3 regions of the Rhizobium sp. R339 genome follow, and region 2 is predicted to be linked to each of the others. Evidence: riboswitches for the same ligand, from Rfam matches in the RefSeq annotation. Region 2 holds a riboswitch; each other region holds the start of a gene.
The links. Region 2 has a riboswitch for thiamine pyrophosphate ahead of thiC (phosphomethylpyrimidine synthase ThiC). Riboswitches for the same ligand answer to the same signal wherever they lie in the genome.

Region 1 (10,240 bases), on a different contig from region 2:
AGATCTTTGCCGTGTAGCGGACAGGAGCATTGTCGAGCAGCCTGCCCAGGACCAGTGAACGCGTCAATGATACCAAGGCGGTCGCGACCGCGAGCGGGAAGAGCGGAAAGCCGTATGGGATATCGAGCCAGCCGAAGGCTTCCGGCGTGCCGCCGGGCGATATGACCAGCCGGTAGGCGGCAACGACGAGGGCGAGAAGTGCAGTGGCATCGAACCAGGCGGAGCGCTTCAAGGGCAGCATGATCTCGATGCCGGCGGCAAGCGCGCCGATCGCGAAGACGGCGAAAAAGCCGATCGGATTATATTTGGGCATCCATTCCTTCGCTCCGCCCTGCAGGCCGTACTGCCAGCCGCGCCCGATGTCGTCGAGCGCAAAGAAGGTCAGGATCAGCACATGGGCAACAAGCACGCCGCCGATGATGCAAAGCCAGGCGGAGCGGGTGAGCAAGGGGTGCTTTCTCAAGGTCGGGGAACGAAACAGCAGGAAGAAGCAGGCGGGCAGCAGCACATAGCTGGTAACCTCGAAGGGAATGGACCAGAGCGGCCCATCGGCTTCGACGGGAAAAAGGGTTCGCCAATGCCACTGGCTCATGAACAGCATGCCGGAGACGTAGCGGAGCGCAAGCTCCGGCGTCAGCGGCAGGGCAAGCAGCGTCAGGCTGAGGGCGAAGCTGACGGTGGCGGCGACCCAGAAGCCGGGGGCAATACGCGCCGCCCTGCGGATCGCATATTCCCGCAGGTTCGGCATATCGCCGCCCGCGTCGAGCGCGCGCCAGAAGGGACGAGCCAGAAGAAAGCCGCTCAGCACGAAGAAAATGGCAACGCCGAAATTGCCGAAGCGGGCGATATGTGCGGCCGGCGCAAGCTCGTCGGGAATCCTGCGCATATCCAGCCGCAGCACGAGATGGTGGGCAAGCACCAGCAGACAGGCCGTCGCGCGCAGAAAGTCCGCCCCGGCCAGTCTTTCCTCTTGTCTCATCGCGCCCCTCGCCTTGCCCGGCGATTGTGACGTGGAAAGCCGCGCCGGGCAAGGCTGGGATTGGGTTCAGCCAAGGAGTTCGTTGGTATAATAGGCGGAAAAGTCCGGCTTCTCCTTGAGTGCGGCGCCGTTCGCATCGACCAGGATGCCGTTCTCGAGGAGGAAACTGCCGATGGCCTCGGCCTTTGCCGGGTCGAGGTTGCCGATCACGCCGGCCTCCGATTTCAGGAAGTGCCCCTCGATCAAGGCCTTCTGAGAGGCCTTTACCAGTTCCGTATTCATCAGCGCGCCATTGCTGCCGGAGATCAACAGGTCGCAGGCTTCGTCGGGATGGTCGATGGAATAGGCGTAACCCTGGCGCGTCGCCTGGATGAAGGCGCGGGCATGCTCCCGGCTTGCCGCGAGATAGGCGTCGCTAGAGACGATCACCGTCGTCTGTTCGTCGGGAATGCCATAATCGGAATAGTGGAAGCGGCTGATGTTCCGGTTTTCCAATTGGGCGGCGATGCCTTCCCAGGTGTAGATCTCCAGCGTGAAATCGATCGAGCCATTGTCCAGCGCCTCGTAGGCAGAGGTGCCGAGGGTGACGGTCTTGACGTCGCCCTTGCCGCCGTCGTTGCGGATCATCGCGGAGACCAGCGCGCTCTCCCAGGTGCCGCCGAAGCCGCCGTAGGTCTTGCCGTCGAGATCCTTGGGGCTCTTGATGTCGTCGCGTCCGCCCTTGAAGATCAGGCGGGCGGTTTCGGTCTGGACGACGCCGTAGACCATCTTCACGTCGCCGCCGCCGGCGCGCTGCGTGATGGCTTCGATCTCGCTGCTGATGCCGAAATCGGCGACGCCGTTGGACACCAGCGTTCCGGCGCTGGTGTCGGTGAAGGGAAGAATTTCGACATCGAGGCCGGCGGCGGTATAAAAGCCTTTCGCCTTGGCGACATAGATGCCGATATGGTTGGTGTTGGGCGTCCAGTCGAGCGCGATGCGAACCTTTGCCGGCGCCGATTGGGCGAAGGCGACGCGGCCGGCGAGGCTTGTTGCGATGGCGGCGAGGATCGTCTGGCGACGGGTGAGAAGCGGCATGGTGACCTCCTCAGGTCTGTGGAGCGTGAGGCCGAAAAACGTGCGGTTTTTGGACGACATCATGCTCTAACTCTTTAAATTAGAATAGGATTCAGATTTTAGGCCGCCTGGCCTGAAATCATCCTGTTCCAGCGGATGAAGCAGGGTTTGCAGGATTTCAGTCTCGATCGCCTGGGCCGCCGGCGAGCCGAGATCGGCGATGCTTCTCGGGCGGGGCAGGGGAACGCGGAATTCGCGGATGACGTGGGCCGGGCGGGCGGAGAGCACGTAAATGCGGTCGGAAAGAAATACTGCCTCGCGCACATCATGGGTGATCAGCAGCGCCGTCCAGCGGTGCTCGGTCCACATGCCCTGAAGCCACTCCTGGATCTGCGTGCGCGTTAGGGCGTCGAGTGCGCCGAAGGGCTCATCGAGCAGCAGCATGTCCTGGGTCTGGATGACGGTGCGCAGCAGTGCCGCGCGTTGCCGCATGCCGCCGGAAAGCGCGGAGGGATAGTGGTGCTCGAAGCCGGCAAGGCCGAACCGCTCGAACAGCGGCGCGACAGCGGCGCGGGCGGCGCGGCGGCTCATGCCCTTTACCTCCAGGCCGAGCGCGGCATTGTCAATGATCCGGCGCCAGGGCATCAGCGCATCGCGCTGCGGCATGAAGGCGAAGGAATGCAGGGCCTGTTCCAGCGGTACGCCATTGAAAAGCATGGTGCCGGAATCGGGCTGAAGCGCCTGTGTCAGCAATCTCAGCACCGTCGATTTTCCGGAACCGGATGGGCCGACGATCGACACGAACTCACCGTTTGCGACGCTCAGGGAAATATCGCCCAGGACCTTCATGCCGTCGAAGGTCTTCGAGATGTTGCGCAGTTCAAGCATGTCGGTCATCGGCGCCGCTCCCGGGGTGGCTGCCAGGGCATGGCGAGACGCTGGATCATCAGCGTCAGCCCGAAGAGGCAGAGCGTCAGAACGGCGCTGACGATCACGGCTGCGAGCACCAAATCGGGGCGGAAGTTGTTCTTGGCATTGAGGATATAGATGCCAAGGCCGCTCGCGGCGCCGGCATATTCGGCAAAGATCGCGCCGACGACGGCATAGGTGATCGAAATCCTGAGGCCGGCGAAGAAATAGGGCAGGGCGGAGGGGAGCCGGGCGAGTCGGAAAATGCGCCAGCGGCTCGCCTTCATCGAGTTCAGGAGTTCGGCGATGTCGCGGTCGGTCGATTCATAGCCCTGCAGCAGGGCGACCAGCAGGGGGAAGAAGGTTACCAGCGCCACCAGCAGAATCTTCGGCAGCAGGCCGAAGCCGAACCAGAGCACGACGAGGGGTGCGATCGCCACCAGCGGCAGGGTCTGGCTGGCGATGAAGATCGGCAGCAATGCACGGCGCATGAAGGGCACAAAATCCATGAGGATCGAGGAGACGAAGGCGAAGGCCAGCGACAGCGCAAAACCGCCGAGCGTCGCGCTGAGCGTCGGCCAGGTATTGGCGGCCAGCGCTTGCCGGTTCAGCCAACCCTGGATGAGAATGCGGGAGGGGGCCGGCAGGATGGAAGGCTTGATACCGGAAAGATCGACATAGAGTTCCCAGGCCGCCAGGAAGGCGCAGCCGGCGAGCAAGGCGGGCATGCCCCGGTAGAGAGCGGCGCGGAGCGCTGGAAGGCGCCAATCCGATGGTTGCGGCGATGTCGTCACGTTCGATTTCAGGCTTTCGTCGGGCTGTTGGCGGAAATCGTGATGTCGAGGGTCACATGTCCCTCGGGATCGCCGAAGCGATGAAAAGCCTCGCGAATGGTCGCGAAGATAGCGCCGGCATCGCCGCTCAGCCTGGTGCAGAAATTCTTCGAGCGATCGAAGGTTCCGGAGCGCTTCAGGAAGTCGATGCAGCCATAGATCTCATCCATATGGGTTCCGCTTCCCATGACGTAGAGCGAGAATTGGGCGGCGGTCGGCTGACCGGTTTCATCGGCGGCTTCGACGGCGGCCAGTGCAGCGTCTATGCGCCCGGCAAGCGGTTCCGCCTGTTCGGAGGAAGAATTGATGCCGCAGATGGCGTCGTCGGGCTCGCCCGGGCAGCCGCGTGAGACCGCGGCGGAGAGCACGCAATGCTCGCCGGTTTTTGCGGCGGCGACGAACAGATCGCGCATGGCGGAAAAGAGGATGTCGGGCGGGCCGACCAGCAGCGTGGAGATATCGTCGGTCTCGATGCGCAGCCGGTCACGATAGGGATCGAGCGCCTTGACGGCATCAAGGATGATGCCGACGAAATTGCCGGACATCGGATAGAGCGACACTTGTGCGCCGGAAAACATTTGGACCTCGCTCCGCTGGCATTACCCAGATCAGCTTTGAAGGGTCCAGAAGCTTGCGCCTCACATCTCAGCCCCGGCAATACGGAGCTCCCCTGTAATCGGCGCGGAAATTATCACCGGGGGTCTCCTCCCGCAACCGCAAAGTTCGCAACCCGTCCGTGTGGTGGGGATGAGCCGAATGTAAAGGAAAAACACCCGGACGGAGGTCCTGTCCGGGTGTTTCTCGAGGTTCCGTACCTGCCGGGAACGGAACCGAAGCCTGATATTTCGAGGGGCGAGGCAGGCATGCCTCCTTTCGGCGGCCGGGCTTTACGGCTGCAGGAGCAAGATTTATAAAACCTCAACCAATATTGAGGTCAACAGGCGATGGATAGATTTTCTCCGGCCGCGCTCGGCAGGCTGCTCACGGTCGGCGAAGTGGCGGAGCGCAGCGGCCTTGCCGTCTCGGCGCTGCACTTCTACGAGACCAAAGGGCTGATCTCGAGCATTCGCACCCGCGGCAATCAGCGGCGCTACGGCCGCGATGTGCTGCGACGCCTCGGCATCATCAAGGTGGCCCAGCGCGTCGGCATTCCGCTTTCGGAAATCCAGGCGGCGTTCGAATCGCTGCCGCAGGGGCGCACGCCGACAGCCGCCGATTGGCAGACGCTGTCGGGGCTGTGGAAGGACGATCTCGACGAGCGAATCAGGCAATTGAGCCTGCTGCGCGACAGGCTGGCCGGCTGCATCGGCTGCGGCTGTCTGTCGATCGAAAGCTGTCCGCTGCGCAATCCCGGTGACCGGCTCGGCAGGGAAGGACCGGGTGCTCGGCTTCTGGAGGACGAGAGCTAGTTTGCCCGGGGAAGTCTCCCCAGTAAGATTTCTCCCGTGAAGATCGATGCGCGCCTTTCTTTCGGTCTGCGCACTCATATGTTAACAGCGAATGGCGCAACCGGCGGCCATGTCCGCGAGGAGGACGGCTTCGTGTTTCATCCCAGACTGTTTGAAAATCGCAATGTCGTCGTGACCGGCGCCGGTCGCGGCATTGGCCTCGAAGTGGCCCGCCAGTTTCTGGATTGCGGCGCGAAGGTGATCGTCCATACCGGGCGCAAGCCCGGACGGGATCTGCCGGATTTCCTGCTGACGGCCGAATCCGAAAGGCGGGCGCTGTTGCTGAATGCCGATTTCTCGGCTGTCGGCGGCGCGGCGCAGTTTGCCGAAGACGCTCTCGCCTTCTTCGACAAGGTGCATGTGCTCGTCAACAATGCCGGCACCATGCTCGGCCGTTTTCCGGCCGGCACGCTCACCGATGCGGATTATGAGGCGGTCGTGCGACTGAACCAGACATCGGTGGTGGCGCTGACGCGGGCGTTGCTGCCGGCGTTGAAGGCGGCTCAGGGGGCTGCCATCGTCAACACGGTTTCGATTTCGGCGCTGACCGGCGGCAGCCCCGGTTCCTCGATCTATTCGGCTTCGAAAGCTTTCGTGGCGACCTATTCCAAGGCGCTCGCCCGCGAGCTCGCGCCCGACGGAATCCGCGTCAACTGCGTCTCGCCGGGAACGATCGAAACCGATTTCCACGAGCGCTATTCCTCCCGCGAGAAGCTGGAGCAGACCAGAAAATCCATCCCCCTGCAGCGGCTCGGAACGGCGGAGGATTGTGCGCCGGCCTATCTCTTCCTGGCGGCTCCTTCGTTGTCCGGATACATCACCGGCCAGGTGATCGAAATCAACGGCGGTCAGCTTATCTGCTGATTTGTTTGGACCTTTTTTGGCATTTCATCACTTTTGGCCAATTCGCTTCTGCGAATATGCTACTGTACTGATCTACCTCATTGCCTCCTTCCGAGATCTCGAATGCCATTGCCAAAACCGGAGCCGGGGATGACCGGCCAGGAGTTGCATAAGCTCGCTGGAAAAGCCCATGAAGCGAGTGATCTTCTGAAAGCGCTGGCGCACCAGACGCGACTTCTGATCCTCTGTATCTTGTCGACCGAGGAGCGAACGGTAGGCCAGATCGAAAGTATCCTCGGCATCCAGCAGGCAATGGTTTCGCAGCAGCTCGCGCGCTTGAGGCTCGAAGGCCTGGTCAATACGCGCCGCGAGGGCCGGCTGGTCTATTACAGCATCGGCAATGTCAGCGTGCTTGCCTTCCTCGAATCGCTGTTCGATCTCTTTCCAGCTGCGGAAAACAGTTAGCCCCCGCCCTTGCGCAGTACGGCTGCTATGTCGAAGATAAGGGGATGATCGACAAGCTGGAATTCTTTATCGCCCTTGCCAATGAAAAGCATTTCGGCCGCGCCGCGGAAGAGTGCGGGATCTCGCAGCCGACGCTTTCGGCCGCGATCCGGCAGCTCGAAGATCAACTCGGCGTCATGCTGGTGCAGCGCGGCTCCAGGTTCCAGGGGCTGACGCCGGAGGGGCAGCGCGTGCTCGAATGGGCCCGGCGCATCGTCGGCGACACCCGCACCATGCGCGAGGAGATGCGCGCCGCGCGCCGCGGTCTTTCCGGCCACATCCGCCTTGCCGCCATTCCGACGGCGCTGGCCATGCTCTCGCGCATCACCACGCCGTTTCAGGAGCGCCATCCCGGCGTGACCTTCTCGATCGTCTCGCGCAATTCGCTGCAAGTGCTGAGCATGCTCGAAAATCTCGAAATCGATGCCGGCATCACCTATCTCGAAAACGAGCCGCTCGGCCGCGTTACTAGCGTTCCCCTCTATGCCGAACGCTACAATCTGATCACGGCCGCCGGCAGCCCGCTGTCCGACCGCGACAGCGTCACCTGGCGGGAGGTCGGCGATCTTCGGCTTTGTCTATTGACCGCCGACATGCAGAACCGCCGCATCATCAACCGGCACTTGATCGAGGCCGGCGCCACAGTACACCCGACACTCGAATCCAATTCGATGATCGTGCTGTTCTCGCATGTCCGGACCGGCCGCTGGGCGAGCATCATGCCGCGCAATGTGGCGAAATCCTTCGGATTTCCCGTCGAAATCCGCATGATCCCGATCGTCGAGCCGGAGGCGCATCATCTGGTCGGCCTTGTGGCGCCTTATCGCGAGCCGTTCACGCCACTGGTGTCGGCACTGCTGCACGAAGCCAGAGTTTTGGTCCAAGAGGAAGAACTTCAATAGGAAAAAGCTATCAAGCAACGAGATAGCTTTATTGATTGCCGGCTGCTTCCTTGAGATGCTGCTTGCGAAAATGACACTCAGGCTGGGGGAGGCCGTCATTTTGCAACGAGCAAGCCGTGGGAGGGCTGCCTTATGACCATTCATATCGCCGAAGGCGATATTGCAGCGCGTACCCGTTCCATCGTCGCCAATCTTCGCTTCCTCGAAGGGCCGCTGCTCCCCATTCTGCACGAAGTTCAGGAAGAGTTCGGCTATGTGCCGCAGGAAGCCCTGCCGGTCATTGCAGAGGAACTGAACCTCTCGCGCGCCGAAGTGCATGGGGTCGTGACCTTCTACCACGATTATCGCAATCACCCCGCCGGACGGCATGTGCTGAAGCTCTGTCGTGCCGAGGCCTGCCAGTCTATGGGCGGCGATGCGGTGGCCGAGCGCGTGAAAAGGCTGCTCGGCATCGATTTCCACCAGACGACGCTTGATGGCAGCGTGACGCTGGAGCCGGTCTACTGCCTCGGGCTCTGCGCCTGCGCGCCATCAGCCATGCTCGATGGCGAGGTCTATGGCCGTGTCGATGATCAGATGGCGGCGGAACTCGTCGCGGAGGCACGTCGATGACAGTGAAGATTTATGTTCCGCGCGATGCCGCTGCGCTGGCGCTCGGGGCCGAAAAGGTGGCAAAGGCGATTGCCCAGGAGATCGCCGCCCGCGGCCTCGACGCAGAGATCGTGCGCAACGGCTCGCGCGGAATGTTCTGGCTTGAGCCGCTGGTCGAGGTCGAAGTCGCCGGCAAACGCATCGGCTATGGGCCGGTCAAGGCAAGGGACGTGCCTGTTCTCCTCGATGCCGGGATGATGAGCGCCGGCGATCACCCGCTCTGTCTCGGGGAGGTTGAAGACCTCCCGTTCCTGAAGGAACAGACCCGCCTGACCTTCGCCCGCTGCGGCATCACCGATCCGCTGTCGCTCGCCGATTACGAGGCGCATGGCGGCCTTGCCGGCCTTCGCCGCGCCGTTTCGATGACGCCTGCCGAGATCGTCAAGGAGGTCACCGATTCCGGCCTGCGCGGACGCGGCGGCGCGGGTTTCCCCACAGGCATCAAGTGGAAGACCGTTCTCGATGCCGCCGGCGACCGCAAATATATCGTCTGCAATGCCGATGAGGGCGACAGCGGCACCTTTGCCGACCGGATGATCATGGAGGGCGATCCCTTTGTGCTGATCGAGGGCATGGCGATCGCTGGACTTGCGACCGGGGCGACCAAGGGCTTCGTTTACACGCGTTCGGAATATCCGCATGCGATTGCGGCAATGACCGAGGCTGTCGGCATCGCCCGGCAGGCCGGCATTCTCGGCCTTTCGGTGCTCGGCTCGGGCCGCGCCTTCGACATCGAGGTGCGCACCGGCGCGGGAGCCTATGTCTGCGGCGAGGAAACGGCTCTGCTGAACAGCCTCGAAGGCAAGCGCGGCATCGTGCGCGCCAAGCCGCCGCTGCCCGCGCATAAGGGCCTGTTCGACTGTCCGACCGTCATCAACAATGTGATCTCGCTGGCCTCGGTGCCCGTCATCATGGAAAAGGGCGCTGCCTTCTACCGCGATTTCGGCATGGGCCGCTCTCGCGGCACAATCCCGCTGCAGATCGCGGGCAATGTCAGGTATGGCGGGCTCTATGAGACCGCTTTCGGTCTTTCGCTCGGCGATATCGTCGACAGGATCGGCGGCGGTACGGCCACGGGGCTGCCGGTCAAGGCCGTGCAGGTCGGCGGTCCGCTCGGCGCTTATTTCCCGCGGGCGCTGTTCGACACGCCTTTCGACTACGAAGCCTTCGCCGCCAGGGAAGGGCTGATCGGCCATGCCGGCATCGTGGTCTTCGACGATACGGCCGACATGCTGAAGCAGGCGCGTTTCGCCATGGAATTCTGCGCCGTCGAAAGCTGCGGCAAGTGCACGCCCTGCCGCATCGGCTCGACGCGCGGTGTCGAGACGGCCGACAAGATCGCCCAAGGCATCGAGCCGGAGAAAAACCGGGTGCTGCTTGCCGATCTCTGCAACACGATGAAATTCGGCTCGCTCTGCGCGCTCGGCGGTTTCACGCCTTATCCCGTCATGAGCGCCATGACGCATTTCCCGGAAGATTTTTCGCCGGGGCCGATCGTGGAGGCTGCGGAATGATGACTTTCTACCCGTCAACTTCCTCCGAATCGCTCATCTCCACGTCCATACAGGAGGCCGACCATGTCTCTCATCCATGAAATCGACTACGGCACTCCCGCTTCCAAATCCGAGGCGATGGTGACGCTGACCATCGACGGGCAGCAGATCAGCGTGCCGGAGGGCTCCTCCATCATGCGCGCCTCGATGGAGGCCGGCATCCAGGTGCCGAAGCTCTGCGCCACCGATATGGTCGATGCGTTCGGCTCCTGCCGGCTTTGTCTCGTCGAGATCGAGGGCCGGGCCGGAACGCCGGCCTCCTGCACGACGCCGGTGGCCGCGAATATGGTGGTGCACACGCAGACGGGGCGGCTGAAGGATATCCGCCGCGGCGTGATGGAGCTCTACATTTCAGATCACCCGCTCGACTGTCTCACCTGCGCCGCCAATGGCGATTGTCAATTGCAGGACATGGCGGGCGCTGTCGGCCTGCGCGACGTGCGCTACGGCTATGAGGGCGACAACCACGTCAAGGCGCGTAACAACGGCGACATCAATCTGAAATGGATGCCGAAGGACGAGTCCAATCCCTATTTCACCTATGATCCCTCCAAATGCATCG
Region 2 (10,240 bases):
GCCGAACAAGGATGTGTTCGACATCATCGAAGCATCGGTGCGTCTGCCGACCGAAGTCCGCGGCGACCTCGAATCGATGATCGCGGCGAACAACGTCATGGGCCGCGAGCTCGTCAAGTTCCTCGACGAGTACGGTCTCGACGACGTCGACGGCCTGGCGAATGCGATCCATACGCGCTCGGAAGCGCAGACCCGCAAGGCCATCCGCGCGTGGCCGAACGGCAGCTATTGCGCCGAGATGCTGCTCGACGGCTATTACGTCGACATCACGCTCAAGGCAACCGTCGTGGTGAATGACGACTCGATCCATGTCGACTACCAGGGCACCTCGCCGCAGGTGCTGCATTCGATCAACTGCCGCACGAATTATCGCTACGCCCATTCGGTCTATGCGCTGAAATGCCTTCTCGATCCCGATACGCCGAACAATGAAGGCTGCATCACGCCGATCACCGACGATGCCCCGCTGGGATCGATCCTGAACCCAGAACAGTGGACGGCCGGCAATTCGCGCAATCTGATCGGCCACGCCATTCCGTCGCTGATCTTCAAGGCCCTGGAAGGCGTCGTGCCCGACAAGGTGATGGGCGACAGCGGCGGCGCGCCGATCTGGGCCGCAAACTGCGTCGGCCGCCGTGACGACGGCACGCAATACGGTTCGGTTCAGAATTTTCATGGCGGGCAGGGCGCCCGCGCCGAATTCGACGGCCTCGATACGCTGAGCTTCCCGTCGAACTGCAAGGTCACGGCGATCGAAATGTTCGAGATCGCGGTTCCGGCGCTGACGGAACGCAAGGAACTGATCGCGGATTCGGGCGGCGCCGGCAAACATCGCGGAGGTCTCGGACAGCGCGTGGTCCTTCGCAACCTCGGCAAATCGCCGATGAACATCTACCTCGCTTCCGAACGGGTGCGCCATCCCTGCTTCGGCGTCGTCGAGGGCCAGAACGGCACGGCGGGCAAGGTCTTGAAGAATGGAAAGCCGCAGTTTCCGAAGGGCAAGGTCGTCCTGAAGACCGGCGAGCGCCTCGAGGTGGAAACCCCCGGCGGAGGCGGCTGGGGCCGCGCAAGCGAGCGCGCTGCCGAGTTTATCGAGCAGGATCTCGCCGAGGGCTTGATTACGCCGCAGGCAGCGAAGACGGTCTATCGCTACAAGGGTGCCGATGCGGTCGCCGCCGAGTAGGAGATGGACATGGGTTTGCTGGATGGAAAAATCGCCCTCGTAACGGGGGCCGGGACCGGGATCGGAAAAGAAGCCGCGCTGCTTCTCGCCAAAGACGGCGCGAGCGTCGTTCTGACCGGCCGGCGCATCGAGCCGCTCAGCGAGGCTGCCGGCCTCGTCGCGGCGGCGGGCGGCAAGGCTTTTGTGAAATCTCTCGACATCGAATCGCGTGCGGACATCTTCGCCGCGGTCGAGTGGGTCAGGGAAAACGTCGGCCCCATCGACATTCTGGTCAACAATGCGGGCAGCGCCAGCAAGGTGCTGAACGCCCGGTTCCTCAGCGAAGAGGAATGGAATTCGACCGTCAACGTCAATCTGACGGCGGTTTTCAATCTCACCCAGGCGGTTCTTCCCGATATGATCGCGAAGGGCGAGGGAACGATCATCACCGTTTCATCGCTCGCCGCGCTCAATCCGAATCTCCTTGGCGGCGCCGCCTATGGCGCTGCCAAGGCCGGCGTGAAGAATTTCATGACCTTCCTGCACAACACCTACAGAAACCAGGGCATTCGGGCGACGACCATCCTGCCCGGCGAGACGGACACGCCGATCATGAACAACAGGGCCCGGCCGCCGCTTGAGAGCGAACGCGCGGTCATGCTGGACCCGCACGACGTCGCCAGGGCGATCGCGCTCTGCGCCAGCCTGCAGAAGGGCGCGGTCATCCCGGAACTGCATATCTGCCCGACCTTCATGCGCGACACGTCGGCCGATATCGAGGTTGCGCGCTGGGTGGGCGCGCCGGCCGGCACGCCGGACCTGCCAAAGAAATAATCAGGAGGAGCACATCATGAACGGTGCAAAATTGCGCGCCCGGCTTCAGGCCGGCGAACCCATTACCATGTTCACGCCGCATCATTCCTCCTCGGGCCTCGCCGCCCGGCTGGTCGAACTCGGCGCCGACTCCGTCTTCGTCGACTGTGAACACGGCACCTGGAGCTTCGAGGACGTTCGCGAAACCGCACAGATCGTTCGCTCGGTCGGGGGCGCTGCGATCATTCGGCCTCACTCCCACGAACGGCCGATCATCATCCGGTATCTGAACGCCGGCGCCGACGGGATCATGGTGCCGATGGTGGACAATGCCGACGAGGCGCGGGCCATCGTCGAGGCGGTCCGCTACGCGCTCCCGGCGGACCATGAAAAACGCCTGGTCGTCGCCATGATCGAGACCGTGGAGGCCATCGGCAACCTCGACGAGATCGCCAGGGTGGAGGGGATCGACGTCTTCTTCATCGGACCCGGCGACCTCTCCCAGGACATGGGCCTCCCGCCGGCCCCGGCCTTCGGCGAGCCCCGGCCGGCAGAAGTACGGGAGAAGGTTGCTGAAGCGGTCGGGAAAATCCGTTCCGCCGGCAAGATTGCCGGCACCCTAGTCACTGCGGACGAACTGCCGGAATGGCTCGAAAAGGGCGTGCAGTTCTTCTACATCCACTCCGACCCCTTCCTGAGGCGCGGCATCGCAGCGATCAGGCAGACGCTGGCGCGGTAGGGTGAAGGATCTCGAATTCCTCTTCCATCGAAGAGTGACCGCTCGGCTTGATCTGTTCCGGCAGCATGGAGAAACGTCGATGACGGACTTGCTTCCCATACGGCCTTGCGGCTACCCATATTGAGGAACGGCGCGGCCAAAGAATTGAACCGCACCATGCACCGATTGCACCGCCATTATTCGCAGCTATCATGGCGGCGGTGATTTCTTCTTTGTTCGCTCCCCTGCACGCCGGCGTCGCGTCCAGGCAAAGGCTATGTTCCATAATTCCGCTTATCTGATTTTTGACTGTAGCGGGTACATTCTATTTCCAAGCGCGACATGCCAGAAAAAACAATGGCTTCCCTTTGGAGATTTGGAATGTCCCGATGCTATTTGCAACTGACCCTCGCCGATCGCCGTCGCCTGCACCAGCTTGTCGAACGCAAGGTGCCGGTCAATGAGATGGCGCGCCAGCTCGGCCGGCACCGCTCGACGATTTTCCGCGAGCTCAAGCGGAATGCTTTTGAAGACCCGCACATGCCGGATCTGAGCGGCTACTATTGCGTCACCGCCAACGAGATGGCCCGGGAGCGCAGAGCCAAGCTGCGCAAGCTCGCCCGGTTCTCCCATGTGCGCCAATCGGTGATCGAACGGATCATCCATGGCTGGTCGTCACAGCAGATCGCCGGCCGCATGCGGCTGGAGCGCCATCCAATCTGCGTCAGTTATGAGACGATCTACAAGTTCGCCTATTCCGCAGACGGTCAGGCCATCAAACTGTGGTGGCACCTGCCGGAGCGGCGTGCGAGACGCAGATCGCGGCATGCCGCCGGCGTCACGGTCGCCGCTTCGGCCCGGAACTCAACATCCTCCATCGTCCCGATACTGTCGCCGAGCGCAAGCAGTTCGGCCACTGGGAGTGCGATCTCATTCAGTTTCGCAAGAAGTTCGGCAAGGCCAACGTGACCTCATTGGTCGAGCGGGTCAGCCGTTTTGCTGTCTTCCTTCGCAACAATGACCGGCAGTCGAAGCCGATCATGGACGGGTTGATCGAGGTGCTCCAACCCCTGCCCCACGCTGCTCGACAATCACCTTCGACCGAGGCACTGAGTTCAGCGAATGGCCCTATCTGCAGGCTGGCATCGGAACGCAGACTTGGTTCTGTGACCCGCAATCGCCTTGGCAGAAAGGCCCTGTGGCGAAATGGGCGGATGACACCTCTCCCGGATATACTTCATTCCGCCTTGCGAAAAAGAGGCGCTTGATAGGATCTGAACCTATGCGCCATTCCCAAATAGACGTTTGGAATCAAAGTTCCTGACCATGCCGAACGGCAACACGTTATCAGTTTCAAACTGAGCTGCCGGCGCGGGGCGGCCAATGTAATATCCCTGAAGCTGATTGATTCCGTACTGCTGCATCAGCCGCTGATGTTCAATAGTCTCCACGCCTTCAATGAGGATCCTCACGCCGCGATTGCGCAGCAGGCTGATGATGTCAAGCAACATCCTCTTGCCTCTTTCCGTGTCGCAGTCATGGAGGAAGGACCTATCGATCTTGATGGTGTCGAATTCTATGAGACGAAGCCAAGAGAGCCCTGCGAACCCCGTGCCAAAGTCGTCGAGCCAGACTTGAGCGCCCAGCTTTCTCAGATCGCTGATGCAACGAACCACATCCTGGTCGATTTCCAGCTCCACCCCTTCGGTAATCTCGAAAGCAAGCCGAGCGCCCGTGACGTCGAATTCAGCGAGTGTCGCTGCGACATAGCTGGCGAAACCTGGCATCTTGAGTTCAATCGGCGAAACGTTGACGCTTGCCACTTGCACCACGCCGGTCGCCAACAGGTCCCGGCAGACAGTGCGGATCGCCCACCGCCCCAGTTCGATGATCGACCCTGTCCTTTCCGCGACTGGAATAAATGTGGCGGGGGATACCGCCGTTCCGTCCAACATCCTCAAACGCATTAAAGCTTCAACGGCATCCATCTTGCCTGTCTGCACGTTGCGGATCGGCTGATAGACGAGGGAGACAAGGTCGTGTTCAACCGCGATCTTCAGGGTCGCAGCTATATCCTCGCTGTCATCGCTACTCAGCGGGTCTTCAGGATCGAAGACCCGCAGGGTGTTGCGGCCCGTTGCCTTGGCGGCATAAAGCGCCCGATCAGCTTCATGAATGACCTTGTCGACCTGCTTGGTCTGGTCCCGCGTATAGGAGACGCCGACACTTACGGTGATGACGGTGGTCCCGTCTCGCCTGTGCTCGTGCGGCCAAGCCAGCGCTCGAACGGCAGCACACATGGCTTCCGCGAGCTCCGCCGCTCTTTCCGGGTTCGGCATCGGTGTGATGACGATGAATTCCTCGCCGCCATATCGCCCGATGATCGCGTCATGGGACAAGGCCACGTTTTGAAGAAGCTGGGAGACCGCTACAAGACACCGGTCACCTTCTTGATGGCCGTAGCAGTCGTTATAGCGCTTGAAATGATCCACATCGATAAGCAGGACGGCAAAGGGCGCCCTCTGGTCCTGCCAGCGTTGCCAATGATCACGCAGACGTTGATCGATTGCCCGGCGATTTTCCAGGCCGGTCAACGAGTCCGTATTCGAGAGGTGCAAAAGAGCCTTGCCCCTTTCATCGGCCGCAGCCTGCTGCAAACCAGCTTCAAGAGCATTGAGGAACACTTTGTAGCGCTCTCGATTGAGCTGAAGGTTCACGTAAGAGGTAAAAATAAAGCAGGAAATGCAGAAGGCGCCGAGGATCAGCTTGTGGAGAAGCACCATAGGCACGAACAGATAGAGGGCGCCGATGAAGATGAGCACGTTCGTTGCGGAGGCGGCAAGAGCAACCGGAAAACGGAAACTGAAGAACAAGTTGACGCTCATCATAAAGATCGCGCCAAAAACCATATAATATGAGAAAGCGTCCCTGACCGTGGTCATCTGGCCGGTCAGAAGCCAGACAAGATAAGCTGCCAGGACGGACACCGCCGCGGCCATGTCGACCGTGTCGGCCTTTGCTTTGCGGTAGAGTAAGAGTTCCAGCAGGCAGAGCGCAGTGACGCCGACCGCCAACCGGCCAGCAATTGTGTACTGAACGACATCACCGATAAAAAGATAGTCCGTGAAAGAGTAGGCAAGGTAAGCAGCCACCGCTATCCAGAGGCCCTTGCGCGTCGCGCTCTTTCGGCCGCTCTCGCTCTCCTTACTATAAATGCGACGCAACTGTTCTGACGACAGTGTCGGCCGCGTGGCGGCGACTGCGGTCTCGGCTAACACGTGCATCATGCCCCTGCCACCCAACATCTTGCAGCAGTTGTCCTACACAGACCGCTAGCTGAAGCTGGATAGCCCTACACAGACCCCACATCAACCGATAACGCCCGAAACGATCCCCAAGCGGGCGGAGTATCTCTTGGGTTCACTAATACTTTCTAAAGCCAGGACGTGCACGGGGACGCTGCCGCCAACCTTTGCGCTTGACCTTCATGAAAATGGTAAGGATTTTATGCAATCTATTAAATCTCTATTTACCGACGAGGTTTCCTTGGTTCAGCCGCTTTTTTCCCTTGATGGCCAAAGCTTGATTACACCGCAGTCCGTCAGCAATACGCTTCTCTCACCTGGCAAGGATAATGAAACAGACCGCCTGCGAATTGCGGAGGCTGAGTTTGCAATCGTCATCAACATTGCCATGCAGCGATTCGCCGCGGGCAAAGGCCTGTCTGACGCAGTCAGGTGGTTGATTGGTCAGCTCCACGACATCCGGCATAAATTCGGCGCTGTTGTGTGGCAGAAGCTCATCCCGATTATTCAGGCCCATCCCTCGGCAGAGATTCTGCAGCAATGCCCGTTCACTCGTTGGTCCTTTGAAAAACCTCGCGGCTACTCCGGTGATGCCAGTCTCATAGACTTTATTTATGGGCATCCGGCGGTGACCGAAGAAGTGGCCAGATCGACCCTTCTCGGTCTGAATATCTTCGAATACACGATAAACGCTCCCGGCCCGGTAGCCGTAAGGGAGCGTCGCGAAACCCTGACCCGCTACGTCGATGAGACGGCTGCACGAATAGGTCGGGATACCGAGGTCCTCGCCATCGCCGCCGGTCACCTTCGCGAAGCGGAGGAATCAAAAGCACTTGCAGAAGGCAACCTTAAACGCTGGGTTGCTCTTGATCAGGATCCCCACAGTATCGGCTCGATCGCGAGCCAATTCCATAGAACTTCGGTCGAGCCTATCAATGGATCCGTGCGCGGCTTGCTGGCGCGAAAGCATCAGATTGGCACCTTCGATCTCATCTACGCAGCAGGATTGTACGACTACCTCACCGATAAAGTCGCAATCCGACTGACGCAGATTTGCATGGAAATGCTGAAGCCGGGCGGCGTCTTTCTATTTGCCAACTTCTCCGACGAGATGGCCGACGACGGATACATGGAATCCTACATGAACTGGGAGCTCCTCCAGCGTTCCGAGGCCGATATGTGGCGTATTGCCAATGGTAGTGCGCCGGAAAACACGGTTGATAAGACGGTCTGGTTCGGCGCCAACCGCAACATCATCTACAGCACGATAAAAAAGCTGTCGTAGGCTTCGACGGGCTGGGCGCTCACAAAACCGACGCGCCCAGCCCGGCGGCGTCGCCACTCGTGCGTGGCGATCGGGTTACTTTCAGCTCCAGGGTTGACATGAACTGGATCGAGGACGTAGCCTCCGCAGCATTCACCAGGGGGGTCCCGGCAAGGGGCTGAGATACTGCTGGACAATACGGCTTTGCCGGTTTGTGGCGCAGTGACCCGTTGAACCTGATCCAGTTCATACTGGCGTAGGGACGGTGCAAGCGCTCGAAGGCTGCGGATTCACGCGTGGAATCCATGCCGGCGTCTTTTCATCATTCCGGCTGACTGACTGGGTCTCCAACTGCACTTTGGAGCCTCAAACCATGACCATTGCCGCAAAGAACCTCACCCCAACCGTCACCACCGGCGCCCTGCCGTCATCGCGCAAGATCCACGTCGCGGGAGAGATCCATGCCGACGTTCAGGTCCCGATGCGCCAGATCAGCCTCCATCCGACCTCGGGCGAGCCGCCGGTAACCGTCTATGATTCCTCCGGTCCCTACACGATCGAAGGCGCCGATATCCGTATCGAGCAAGGTCTTGCCGCGCTGCGCCGCGACTGGGTGCTCGCCCGCGGCGACGTCGAGCCCTATGAGGGCCGCAGCATCCGTCCCGAGGATAACGGTTTTGCCAGCGGCGAGCGGCTGACGCCGGAATTTCCGGCAAAACGGCAGCCGTTGCGGGCCAAGGACGGCAAGGCGGTGACACAGCTGGCTTACGCGCGCGCCGGGATCATCACTCCGGAGATGGAATTCATCGCGATCCGCGAAAATCTCGGCCGCAAAGCCCAGGCCGGCGTGATGCTTCGCGATGGCGAGAGCTTCGGCGCCCATATTCCCGATCACGTGACGCCGGAATTCGTGCGCCAGGAAGTCGCCGCCGGCCGGGCCATTATTCCGGCCAATATCAATCATCCGGAATCGGAACCGATGATCATCGGCCGGAATTTCCTGGTGAAGATCAACGCCAATATCGGCAATTCGGCGGTGACCTCGTCAATGGCGGAGGAGGTCGAGAAGATGGTCTGGGCCGCCCGCTGGGGCGCCGACACCGTCATGGACCTTTCGACCGGCCGCAACATCCACAATATCCGTGAATGGATCATCCGCAACTCACCGCTGCCGATCGGCACCGTGCCGCTTTACCAGGCGCTGGAAAAGGTCGAAGGCATCGCCGAAAACCTCACCTGGGAGATCTATCGCGACACGCTGATCGAACAGGCCGAACAGGGCGTCGACTATTTCACCATCCATGCCGGCGTGCGGCTGCATTACATCCCGCTGACCGTCAATCGCGTCACCGGCATCGTCTCGCGCGGCGGCTCGATCATGGCCAAGTGGTGTTTGCACCATCATCGCGAAAGCTTCCTCTACGAGCATTTCGAGGAAATCTGCGACATCTGCCGCGCCTATGACGTCTCCTTCTCACTCGGCGACGGCCTGCGCCCCGGCTCGATCGCCGATGCCAACGACGCGGCGCAATTCGCCGAACTCGAAACGCTCGGCGAGCTGACGAAGATCGCCTGGGCCAGGGATTGCCAGGTCATGATCGAGGGGCCGGGCCACGTGCCGATGCACAAGATCAAGGAAAACATGGACAAGCAGCTTGCGGTCTGCGGCGAGGCCCCCTTTTATACGCTCGGCCCGCTGACGACCGACATCGCGCCGGGCTACGATCACATCACCTCAGGGATCGGCGCGGCGATGATCGGCTGGTTCGGCACGGCCATGCTCTGCTACGTCACGCCGAAGGAGCATCTCGGCCTGCCTGACCGCAACGACGTCAAAACAGGCGTCATCACCTACAAGATCGCCGCCCATGCCGCCGATCTCGCCAAGGGCCATCCCGCGGCGCGCATCCGCGACGATGCGCTGTCGCGCGCCCGTTTCGAATTCCGCTGGGAAGACCAGTTCAACCTTTCCCTCGATCCCGAAACGGCCCGCTCCTTCCACGACGAGACGCTTCCGAAGGAAGCGCACAAGGTCGCCCATTTCTGTTCGATGTGCGGCCCGAAATTCTGCTCGATGAGGATATCACACGATATAAGGTCGGAAGCGCAGAAGGAGGGTCTTGAGGCCATGGCCGCCCGCTACCGCGAAGGCGGCGACCTTTATGTTGCCGTCTCTTCGATCGAGGGGCCCTCTCCGATCGAGACCACGGGAGCCTGAGATGCACGTCCTCGTCAAAGGGGCCGGCATCTCAGGGCTCCTCGTTGCGCACGAACTGCAGGCCCGCGGCGCCGAGGTCAGCATCGTCGACCCGCATGCGAATTTCGACCGGGCCGCGTCGTGGCTCGCCGGCGGCATGCTGGCGCCGTGGTGCGAGCGTGAAAGCGCCGACGAGGCCGTGGTCCGGCTTGGGGCGCAGGCGGCCGACCGCTGGGAGGCGATCCTGCCCGGCCACGTCGTCCGCAACGGGACATTGGTGGTCGCGCCGGCGCGTGACCATGGGGAGCTGAAGCGCTTTGCCGGGCGGACGAGCAGTTACCGATGGGTGAAAGAGGAAGACATCGCCCTGCTCGAGCCGGCTCTTGCCGGCCGGTTCCGGCATGGCCTGTTTTTCCCCGAGGAAGCGCATCTCGATCCCCGGCGGGCACTCGTCGCGCTGAAAGACAAACTGTCGGCGCAGGGCGTCTTCTTCGCAGGCGGCGCTGTGGAGGACGGCGATTTCTCCGATATTGTTGACTGCACGGGTGCTGCGCGCATTGGCCAGGTTGACGACCTGCGCGGCGTGCGAGGCGAAATGCTCTATCTGCACAGCGATGAAATAGAGCTTTCACGGTCCGTCCGCCTGCTTCATCCCCGCATCCCCGTCTATGTCGTGCCCCGCGGCGGCGGCCTCTTCATGGTCGGCGCGACCATGATCGAGAGCGATTTCGGCGGGCCGATCACCGCACGCTCGCTGATGGAATTGCTGAACGCGGCTTAC
Region 3 (10,240 bases), on a different contig from region 2:
CGGGCGGTGCTCCCCCATTCGACGATCTGGCCGGCGTACATCACGGCGATATCTTCCGCGACGTAACGGGCGGTGGCGATGTCATGGGTGATGTAGAGCAGGCCGAGATTCATCTCTCGCTTCATCTCGTTCAACAGGTTCAACACGCCGAGCCGCACCGAAACATCGAGCATCGACGTCGGCTCGTCCGCCACGATCACCTCCGGCTTGACGGCAAGCGCGCGGGCGATGTTGACGCGCTGACGCTGGCCGCCGGAAAGCTCATGCGGATATTTCGGTGCGACGAGATCGGGGTCGAGCCTGACGCGCTGCAGCAGTTCGCGGACCGTCGCATCGATCTCGGTCCCTTTGATGTGGGGGCGATGCAGCTTCAGCGGCCGTTTGAGGTGATGGGCGATGGTGTGGGCCGGGTTCAGCGAAGCGAAGGGATCCTGGAAGATCATCTGCACCGAGCGGCGGTAGCGGGCGATCTCGGCGGAATTCGCCGCTTCGACCGGCCCGCCCTTGTAGAGGATGCGCCCGGATGTCGGCGTATATTCGCGCATTGCCATGCGGGCGCAGGTGGTCTTGCCGCTGCCGGATTCGCCGACGAGCGCCAGTGCCCGGCCGGCATGCAGCGAAAACGAGATGGCGCGGGCCGCATGCACGGCCGCGGATCCATGGCCGAACGTCTTCGTCACCGTATCGAGCGCGAGGATGGCGTCGCTCATAGCAGCACCCCTCCATGCAGCGAGGGGAAGGAGGCCCAGAGCTTCTTCGTGTAATCGTGCGCCGGCGTCCTGTAGATCGCCTCGGCGGCGTTCTGCTCCACCAGCCTGCCTGACAGCATGATGCCGATGCGGTCGCAGAATTGCACCATCAGCCCGAGATCATGGGTGATGAAGAGAACCGAGAAGCCGAAGCGGCGGCGCAGCTCGTTGATGCGCTGCAGGATCTCGCGCTGGACGACGACGTCGAGCGCCGTCGTCGGCTCGTCCATGACGACGAGCTTCGGATCGAGCGCCATGCAGATGGCGATGACGATGCGCTGGCGCATGCCGCCGGAAAACTGATGTGGATAGTCGCGCATGCGATCCGGCGCGATGTCGACGAGCGTCAGCATCTCGGCGGTGCGCTCGCGGGCTTGCGCTCGGCTCATGTTCTTGTGGGTGCGCAGCACGTCGTAGAACTGCGCCTCGACGCGCAGCACGGGGTTCAGCGAGTTCATGGCGCTCTGGAAGACCATGGCGACCTCGCGCCAGCGGAAGGCGGCGAGCGCCTGCCGGTCGAGGCCGAGCACGTCGCGCCCGTCGAGCAGGATGCGGCTCTCCTTGCGGATCAGCGCCGGCGGTCTGTGCAGGCGGCTGATGGCGAAGGCGATGGTGCTCTTGCCGCAACCGGATTCGCCGGCAAGGCCGAAAACCTCGCCCGGCGCCACGTCGAAGCTGACATCATCGACGGCGCGGAAATCCTTCTGCTCGCCGATATAATCGATGGTGAGGTTCCTCACAGAAAGCAGCGGCTGGGTCACAGGCGGCCCTCCCCGGAACGGACGAACAGGGACCAGCGCTTCAGATGATTGCCGGTGCGCAGCCGCGGATTGGCGATCTCGTCGACGGCGAAATTCAGGAGCGACATGCCGATGCCGAGGAGAGCGAGCGCGAAACAGGGGGTGAGGATATCCCACCATGCGCCGACCGAAAGGGCGGAAGCCTTCTGCGCGTTATAGAGCATCGTGCCCCAGGAGATCGCTTTCGGATCGCCGAGGCCGAGAAATTCCAGCGTCGCCTCGGTAATAATCGCGAAGATGACGCTGCCGATGAAATTGATGCCGACGATGGAGATCACGTTGGGGAAAATCTCGAATGTCATGATGCGCCATTGCGGCTCGCCCATCATCTCGGCCGATTTGACGAAATCCCTCTGCTTGACGGAGAGCGTCTCGGCGCGGGTGACGCGGGCGCCCCAGGCCCAGGAGGTGGCGCCGAGGATGAGGGCGATGACGAGCGGGCTCGCCTGGCCGATGAAGGCGGCGAGCACCAGCAGCAACGGCAGGTTGGGCACGACGAGCACCATGTTGGTGAAGAAGCTGATGATCTCGTCCGTCTTGCCGCCGCGATAGCCGGAGATGATGCCAAGCGCTGTGCCGACGAGCGTGATCAGCAGGCCGGCGCCGAAGCCGACGGCGAGCGAGGTGCGGGCGCCGTAGAGCAGGCGGGCGAAGACATCCTGGCCGATGCGGGTCGTGCCGAGCAGATGGTCGAGTGACGGCGGTTGGTGCGGCCTGCCGGTGCGGGCGGCGGGATCGTAATGCGTCAGCAGCGGGGCTGCGATCGCGACGGCGATGATGAAGGCGATGATCAGCAGGCCGGCCAGCGCCTTGCGGTTTCGAAGCAGGCTCTTCATCTCATGCTCCCTTCAGCCTGGGATCGAGCAGGACATAACTGACGTCGACGATGAAATTGGCGATCAGCATGGTGGCGGTCATGATCAGGAGTTGGCCCTGGATGACAGGATAATCGCGGGCGAGGATCGCCTGGTAGAGAATGTTGCCCAGGCCGGGATAGTTGTAGACGACCTCCGTCACCAGCGAGCCGCCGAGGATGGTGCCGATGGCGATAGCAAGGCTGGAGACGGTCGGCAGCAGGGCGTTGCGCGCCGCATACCAGAGCATCACATGCCGGTCGGACAGGCCCTTGGCGCGGGCCATGACGATATAGTCCTCGCCGAGCAGGTTGATCATGTTGTTGCGCATGGTGACGGTGAAGCCGCCGATCAGCACCGTGCAGAGGGTCACCATCGGCAGGATGCCGTGATAGGCGACGCTGCCGATATATTGCAGGCTGAAGGCCGGATCGAGCGACGGGTCGGCGGCATAGCCGTTCGGGAACCAGCCGAGCGTGAAACCGAAGATGAAGAGCACGATCAGCGAGGTGACGACTGCCGGCACCGAGGTTGCGAAGATCGCGCCGACGGAGACGACGACATCGAACCTGCTGCCGCGGCGCCAGGCGGCGAGGATGCCGAGGAAGGTGCCGAGCGCGAAGCTGATGATCGTCGCGGTTCCCATCAGGCCGACGGTCCAGACGAGGGCGTAGCCGAGCACGGAGGTGACCGGCAGCGGGAAATATTTGATCGAGCGGCCGAGATCGCCGGTGAAGATGCTGCCGAGATAGGTGAGATATTGCTGCCAGAGCGGTCCGTCGACGAAACCGAAGGTGAGCTTCAGCGCCTGCAGGCTTTCCGGCGGCAATTCGGCGCCGGCGCTCGAAAACATGATCTGCACGGGATCGCCCGGCATCAGGCGGGGCAGGAAGAAGTTGATCGTCGCTGCCGCGATGAAGGCTGCCATGTAGAAGACGAGGCGGCGAAGCAGGAAAGCCATGGGAACTCCGTCGTGACGGGAGCGGCGTTGAAAGTACCGCTCCCGAGATCAATGCCTTTACTTGACCGGCTCGAGTGCGAGCAGGTTCAAGAGACGCGCCGGGTTCGTTCGCGAAATCGACGGATTGACGAAGGGGTTTTCCTTGGTCGACCAGCCGGTGAAGCGCTTGGTGTTGTACTGATACCAGTTCGGATTGTTGAACACAGGGATCATCGGCATGTTCTCGGCGACGATGCGCTGCGCCTTGTTCATCGCTTCCTTCTGCTTGGCGAGATCCGCGGTATGGGTGAACTCGGTGACGAGCTTCTCGACATCAGGATTGAACCAGCGCTGCGCGGTGAAGCGGGTCTTGCCCTTGTCCGAAGCGCTGAAGGCGCGCTTGTAGGGGTAATAGGGCGAGGCCGATGCCGGCAGGCTGTTGATCGCCGCATCGAAGCTGCCGTTGATGAGGTTGCCGGTCCACACGGCCTCCTCTGGCGTTTCGATCTTGGCGTCGATGCCGACCGCCTGCATGCCTTCGACGGCGATGTTGACGGTGTCGACCCAGTCCGTCCAGGAGTTCGGCACGATGATCGAGAAGGAGATCTTGCTGCCGTCGGGATTGTCGCGGAAGCCGTCGCCATCCTTGTCCTTGTAGCCCGCCTCATCGAGCAGGGCTTTGGCGGCATCGGCGTCATAGGTTGCGAACTTGCCGAAGTCGGCCTTGACGGAAGGGTCCGCCCAGCTCTTGTAAAGCTCGCCCATCAGGCCCGGATCTTCGTTCAGCGTCGGATAGCCGTAGCCGGCCACGTCGATCATCGTCTTGCGGTCGAGCGCCATGCCGAGGGCACGGCGGAACTTCACATCGTCGAAGGCCTTCTTGTTGTTCTCGTTCGCTGTTTCCAGGTTGAACAGGAAGGCGACCATGCTGCTCGGCGAATACCAGTAGTGAAAATGCGCCGGGTCCTTCGAGACATAGACATTGTCGATATCGGGAATGAAGGAGACGCCCCAGTCGAGCGTGCCGTCGGCGGTCGCCGTCAGGATCTGGTTGTTGTCGGCAAGCTGCGGGAAGCGAATGCAATCGACCTTCAGATGCGCGTTGTCCCAGTAGTTCGGGTTGCGGCACTGGTCGTAGGTCTGGCCGGTGAAGCGCGGCACTTCCGTCAGCGGGCCGCTGCCGACCGGGCTCTCGTTGGCGAAGGTGACGGGATCGGTGACATCCTTCCAGACATGCTCGGGAACGATCGGCAGCTGCGAGATCTGCTCGGCAGCAAGCGAGCTCGGATTGGCGAGCGTGAAGCGCACCGTCTGGCCGTCGACGGCCTGGACGTCGGTAACGAAGGTCCAGATGCTGACGAAATCGAGCGCCGGGAATTTCTTCAGATAGTCATAGGTGAACTTGACGTCGGCTGCGGTCAGCGGCTTACCGTCCGACCATTTGAGGTTCGGGCGCAGCTTGAATTCGATGCTCTTCAGGTCGTCGGAGAGCTTGAAGCTTTCGGCCAGGCGATAGACCGGCTTGTTGCTGTCGAAGCGGTTGAAAAGAACAAGCGGCTCATAGATGAAATCGAGCGTGGACTGGCGCGCCGAGGTCTGGTTGAACGGGTTGAAGTTGCGAACCCAGGTCGTCGCTGGCTCGATATTGGCCGTCAGGACCGTTTGCGCCATGGCGGAACCCGAAAGCAGCGTCAGCGCGGCGGCGGCAAGAAGATATTTTTTCATGTTTTATTCCCCTTCTTTTATGCGGTGAGAGATGGCGCGCCGGTCAGGAGACCGATGCGCTGGCAAATATGTCTTCGACTTCAGCGTGTGCGGCGCGGACATCGATCTTGAGATTGCCGAGCCGGGCCTTGCCGGCGGCGATCCGCTTCAGGGCCGCGTCCGTCAGCGGGCGGGCGGCTTTCGCGGCAGCTTCGCTTTCGTGAATGTCGCCATGGCTGTGGAGCGCGATGTCGAAACCTGCGTCGAGCACTTGGCTGACACGTTCCGGCAGCGTGCCGGAGAGCGATTCCATGAAGATGCAGTCGGAAATCAACACGCCCTCATAACCCAGATCCTTGCGGATCACGTCGTGCATGACAGGCGACACGGAGGCCGGAAGTTCTGCGTCATAGGTCGAATAGACGACGTGGGCGACCATGGCCCAGGGCGTGTCCTTCAGGACGACGAAGGGCTTGAAATCCGTCGTGGTCAGCGTCTCGCGGGAGGCACTGACGACCGGACGCTCCTTGTGGGAGTCGAGCGTCCCGCGGCCATGGCCGGGAATATGTTTCATGACGGGCATGTTGCCGGTCTCCAGCAGACCGTCGACCACCTCGCGGCCGAGGGCGGCGATGACATCGGGATCGGGGCCAAAGGAGCGGGCGCCGATGACCGCGCTCGTCGTCTCGAAGACGAGGTCGAGAACGGGCGAGCAGCCGCTGGAAAGACCGAGTTCCGTCATCATCGCGCCCATGGCCTGGGAGGAAAGGCGGAGCGCCTTTCTGCCGAGATCGAAATCGCGGCGCGCAAGTTCGGCGAACTGGCCGAAGCTGCGAAAGAGCGGCCAGGGGCCGGCATCGAGGTGCTGGACGCGCCCGCCTTCCTGGTCGGTGAAGACTGGCGCGTCGTCGCGGCCGACGGCTTCGCGGAAGCGTTCGATCAGCCGCCTCGTCTGTTGCGGCTCGCGCTGATTGCGCCGGCCGACGAAGAGGCCGAGCGGATTGGTCTCGCGGAAGAGGGCGAATTCGTCATCCGAAATCGTGGGGTTCGGGAGGCCGACGAAAAGGGCGAGCGGGGTCGAGGACAATTCTGGTGCTCCGGTATCAGATGGTCATTTCGGCGCGCTTCTGAGCATGCCTTCGTAAATGCCCTTGTCGGGGGCGGGGATGGCGATCGCGCCTGCGGTCCTGGCGTAGAAATCGACCGGGCCGGCGTCGCCGATGACGGCATAGGCATGGCCGAGCGACTTCATGGTCTGAAGGCAAGCGGAAAACAAAGCGAGCCCGATGCCCTGGCCGCGCGCTTCCGGGGCGACGCCGGTCGGACCGAAGAAGCCGCGTGCGGTGGTGTCGTAGCAGGCAAAACCGAGCAGCTTGCCGTCTTCGACGGCGATCAGGCAGGCAACAGGCTGGCGGGAAAAGGCGACCGAGACCTCGCTTGCCCAGTTCTCACTGAAGTGTTCGCGAGCCCAATTGACGACGAGATGCAGTTCCGGGGGGAGGGCCGGGCGGATGGAGGCGCCGACGATATCGGCCCGTTCTTTCAGTTCGGCGAGCTTGGCGGAATATAAGCTCACAAGCAGGTCTGGCACCTGTCTCTCCTCCAATTATTCCGTTATTACGGAATTTATCCCCTTTTAGTGTTATAGACTTGGCCATCTGGCCGGGCTTGTCAACAGGGATTTTCAAATGGAGCAGTGCGCTCGGCCCCGGCAGCTTCGGTTCAGTGCCGGCCGAGGGTACGAACGAAAACGGCCCGGGGGTCCGGGCCGTTTTTCTCTCGCAATCCTGATGCCTGCGCCGCTTTCGGCGAGATCGGTTATTCCCCGTGCTTCCACAGCGCGTGAAAATGCTGCACCGGGCCGTGGCCGGAGCCGACGGTGAGGCTGTCGGCGGCGGCGACCGCATCGGCGAGATAATCCTTCGCAATGGCGACGGCCTGCTCGGCCGAGGCGCCCTTGGCAAGCTCGGCCGCCAGCGCGCTGGAGAGCGTGCAGCCGGTGCCGTGCGTATTCTTGGTCGGCACGCGCCTCGCCTCGAACCAGTGCAGGCCGCCGACAGTGGCAAGCACATCGGGGCTCTCATCGCTGTCGAGATGGCCGCCTTTGACCAGCACCGCGGCAGGGCCTAGCGCGCGCAGCTGCTCGGCCTGTGCCGCCATCTCTTCGCGACTGCTTGCGACCGGTCGGTGCAGCAGCGCTGCGGCTTCGGGCAGGTTCGGCGTGAGGAGGGTTGCGAGCGGCAGCAGCCGGCGGGTCAGCACGTCGATCGCTTCGGGCGCAAGCAGGGCCGCGCCGCCCTTGGCGATCATGACGGGATCGATGACTATGGGAATGCCGCGCCGGCCCGCGAGGGCTGCTGCGACGGCTTCGGCGATCCCGGCATTGGCGATCATGCCGATCTTGACGGCATTGACGCGCACATCGGCAAAGACGGCATTGATCTGGTCGGCGACGAACTCCGGCGGCACCAGATGCACGCCGCTCACTCCTTGCGTGTTCTGCGCCGTCAGCGCCGTCAACACCGCCATGCCATAGACGCCGCGGGCGGAAAAGGCCTTGAGGTCGGCCTGGATGCCGGCCCCGCCCGAGGGATCGGAACCGGCGATGGAGAGAACGTTGCGGATCATGGGCGGACCTTTCGGATTTCTGCTTCGATGCGACGTGTTGCCGCTTCGGGGTCGGGCACGCCGCAGATTGCGGAGACGACAGCAAGCCCCTCGGCTCCTGCGGCAAATACGCCTGCCACATGTTCCGCCTTGAGCCCGCCGATGGCGACCGACGGCACCGGTGAGGACTGTACCAGCCTGGCAAGCCCGTCAAAGCCGATCGGCTGCTTGTGGTCGGCCTTGGTCGGTGTCGCAAACACCGGTCCGACGCCGGTATAATCGACGATATCAGGATCGACGGCGCCGGCGAGCTGCGCGGTTTCCACCGACAAGCCGAGGATCATGCCGGGGCCGATCATCTGCCGCGCGTCACGCGCATCCATGTCGTCCTGGCCGATATGCAGGCCGTCGGCACCGATGGCGATTGCCGCCTCGACGTCATCATTGACGATGAGGAGGGCGCCTGTGCCGTCGAGCACTTGTTTCAAGGCCTGGCCGGTTTCGATCATTCTCGCTGTGCCCGCATGTTTGTCACGCAGCTGCACCATCGTCGCGCCGCCGGCAGCGGCGAGGCGCGCCGTCTCGACCATGCCGATCCCGGCGCAGAGATCGGGATCGAGGACGAGATAGAGCGAGAGGTCGAAGCGCTTCATACGACCGATACCCTTGCTCTGGCGTCGAGCGTTTCGGCATCGATGGCAGCCAGCGCATCGAGCAATCGCCAGGAGAAGGAGCCCGGGCCCGCAGCACCCAGTGCCGCATCTTCGCCGGCGACGGCGAAGGTCGCGAGGGCGGCGACCGTCGCGCCGAAGAGGTCCTCGGGTGCGGTCGCGGCGAAGGCGCCGACGAGGCAGGTGAGCGAGCAGCCGAGCGCGGTGACCTGCGGCATCAGGGCAGAGCCGCCTGCGACCCGCACGGCCCTTTGACCGTCGGTGACGAAATCCACCGCGCCGGTGACGATAACGATCGACTGCTGCCGCTCCGCGAGCCGCCGCGCCGAATCCTCGGCCTGCTCGACGGGGTCGCGGCTGTCGACGCCCTGGCCGCGGCTCTCTCCGCCGGCAAGCGCGATGATCTCGGACGCATTGCCGCGAATGATCGTGGGCTTGAGCGCCAGGAGATCGGCGACCGCCTTGCGGCGGAAGGCGGTGGCGTAATGCGCGACCGGATCGAGCACCCAGGGTTTTCCGGCTGCGTTCGCTGCCTTGGCAGCCGCCTGCATGCCTTCGATCCATTGGGGCGAAAGCGTGCCGATATTGATGGTCAATGCGTTTGCAATGGCGGCGAATTCGCCGGCTTCTTCCGCAGCATGCACCATAGCCGGCGAGGCGCCGGCGGCGAGCAGGACGTTTGCCGCAATGTTCATGGCGACGCAATTGGTGATGCACTGAACGAGCGGCGGCTTTTCGCGCATCGCCTTCAGCATTGCTCCCGACGTGGTCTTCATCTGCTGTTGCCCCTTTCAGGCGGGGGCAGGGCACGGGGCGGTTTATGCGGGCAAGGCCCAACCCCGAGCGACTCCCTCCGCCGGCATGATCCGGTTCAGGTTCGAAGGGTGCTTCTCAGCCCGCCTGCCGGCGGACGCCCCTGTCTCTCATCGGGTTTGTTTTCGCAGAGAACGGGGCGCATGTCACCCGGAAAATGACAATTCGCGAAGCGTGCGGTGTGGCCAAATCACGAAGACGATCAGCCGACGATCTTTGCCAGCAGCCGGCCGACCTCCTCGTTCGCGACATTGTTGTGGGCATCCGACGCCGCGGTCTTGATGATATATTTGTCCGCCAGGAAGGTGTTCACCTTGCCGGCTTTCGGCGCGAAGACGGCATCCGCATCGTCCTCGACCGCCTGTCCAGTCTTCAGGTGCTGAGGACCGTTCGCCCCCATCGCGCCGAATTCGTCGTTGGCATCGCCGATGCTCTTGGCGATATCGCGCGACAGGCGCGAGGCCAGCGCATAAGCGAGGGTGCAGGCGAGATCGTTATGGGTATGGGTGACGCAGATCGGGCCAGTCGGTTTGCCGACCACATCGGGAAAAGCGCCGGCAAGGCCCGGCTTGATCTCTTTGGCGAACCCATTGTGCGAGAAGGCGCCCTGCAGCAAAGTGAGCGAGAAGAATTCCAGCTTCGGGACCGGGGCGAGCTTGTTCGCCGCCGCCGAGACCAGCCGGGCGCCGAAGCTGTGGCCGATGAGATGCAGCCGGATCGGCTGCTGCAGCACGAGTTTCGACAGGACGTTTTTGGTCAGTGCCTCGCCGACGACGCCGGCGCGTTTCTTCATTTCGTAATAGGTGAGCTGGTTCAGGAACCGCGCCACCGCCGCTCTTGGGCCGGAGATCAAGCCCGAGACGACGTCGCCGAGACCCTGCGCCTTGCCGACCGAGCTTTCGAGACTGAAGGTTGGCGGCGGGACGAGACCTTCCATCAGCACCTTCGCGCTATTGGCATCCTCCGTCGCGAGCGCGATCGGTTCGGCATCCGCCTTGAGCTCGGTATCGGATTGGGGAGAGCCGATTGCCTCTTTGCCTTTCCTGACGAGGAAAAGTGACGTCGTTTCATCAAGTGTCTCGGCTGCGGCCCGCGCCTTTTC

Region 1: it holds a riboswitch for thiamine pyrophosphate, as region 2 does, so the genes downstream of both, ATY76_RS26360 (YkoF family thiamine/hydroxymethylpyrimidine-binding protein) here and thiC (phosphomethylpyrimidine synthase ThiC) in region 2, are expected to answer to the same signal.
Region 3: it holds a riboswitch for thiamine pyrophosphate, as region 2 does, so the genes downstream of both, thiM (hydroxyethylthiazole kinase) here and thiC (phosphomethylpyrimidine synthase ThiC) in region 2, are expected to answer to the same signal.

The regions. Positions count from the first base shown of each region.
Region 1 is NZ_LOKV01000025.1:274,754-284,993, forward strand. It holds gene ATY76_RS26340 (acyltransferase) at 1-979, opposite strand, end outside; gene ATY76_RS26345 (ABC transporter substrate-binding protein) at 1,046-2,056, opposite strand; gene ATY76_RS26350 (ABC transporter ATP-binding protein) at 2,123-2,932, opposite strand; gene ATY76_RS26355 (ABC transporter permease) at 2,929-3,738, opposite strand; gene ATY76_RS26360 (YkoF family thiamine/hydroxymethylpyrimidine-binding protein) at 3,747-4,355, opposite strand; TPP riboswitch at 4,346-4,459, opposite strand; gene soxR (redox-sensitive transcriptional activator SoxR) at 4,722-5,186, shown strand; gene ATY76_RS26370 (SDR family oxidoreductase) at 5,319-6,089, shown strand; gene ATY76_RS26375 (metalloregulator ArsR/SmtB family transcription factor) at 6,192-6,533, shown strand; gene ATY76_RS26380 (LysR family transcriptional regulator) at 6,578-7,474, shown strand; gene ATY76_RS26385 (formate dehydrogenase subunit gamma) at 7,607-8,086, shown strand; gene ATY76_RS26390 (NADH-quinone oxidoreductase subunit NuoF) at 8,083-9,639, shown strand; gene fdhF (formate dehydrogenase subunit alpha) at 9,703-10,240, shown strand, end outside.
Region 2 is NZ_LOKV01000002.1:74,903-85,142, reverse strand. It holds gene ATY76_RS05940 (hydantoinase B/oxoprolinase family protein) at 1-1,183, shown strand, start outside; gene ATY76_RS05935 (SDR family oxidoreductase) at 1,193-1,996, shown strand; gene ATY76_RS05930 (aldolase/citrate lyase family protein) at 2,013-2,714, shown strand; partial or broken gene ATY76_RS05925 (IS30 family transposase) at 3,075-3,888, shown strand; gene ATY76_RS05920 (EAL domain-containing protein) at 3,974-5,980, opposite strand; gene ATY76_RS05915 (class I SAM-dependent methyltransferase) at 6,240-7,283, shown strand; TPP riboswitch at 7,411-7,543, shown strand; gene thiC (phosphomethylpyrimidine synthase ThiC) at 7,636-9,480, shown strand; gene thiO (glycine oxidase ThiO) at 9,482-10,240, shown strand, end outside.
Region 3 is NZ_LOKV01000006.1:19,387-29,626, reverse strand. It holds gene ATY76_RS09935 (ATP-binding cassette domain-containing protein) at 1-710, opposite strand, end outside; gene ATY76_RS09930 (ABC transporter ATP-binding protein) at 707-1,510, opposite strand; gene ATY76_RS09925 (ABC transporter permease) at 1,507-2,385, opposite strand; gene ATY76_RS09920 (ABC transporter permease) at 2,387-3,364, opposite strand; gene ATY76_RS09915 (ABC transporter substrate-binding protein) at 3,422-5,068, opposite strand; gene ATY76_RS09910 (glycoside hydrolase family 3 N-terminal domain-containing protein) at 5,112-6,134, opposite strand; gene ATY76_RS09905 (GNAT family N-acetyltransferase) at 6,159-6,638, opposite strand; gene thiD (bifunctional hydroxymethylpyrimidine kinase/phosphomethylpyrimidine kinase) at 6,866-7,675, opposite strand; gene thiE (thiamine phosphate synthase) at 7,672-8,307, opposite strand; gene thiM (hydroxyethylthiazole kinase) at 8,304-9,080, opposite strand; TPP riboswitch at 9,157-9,253, opposite strand; gene ATY76_RS09885 (hypothetical protein) at 9,341-10,240, opposite strand, start outside.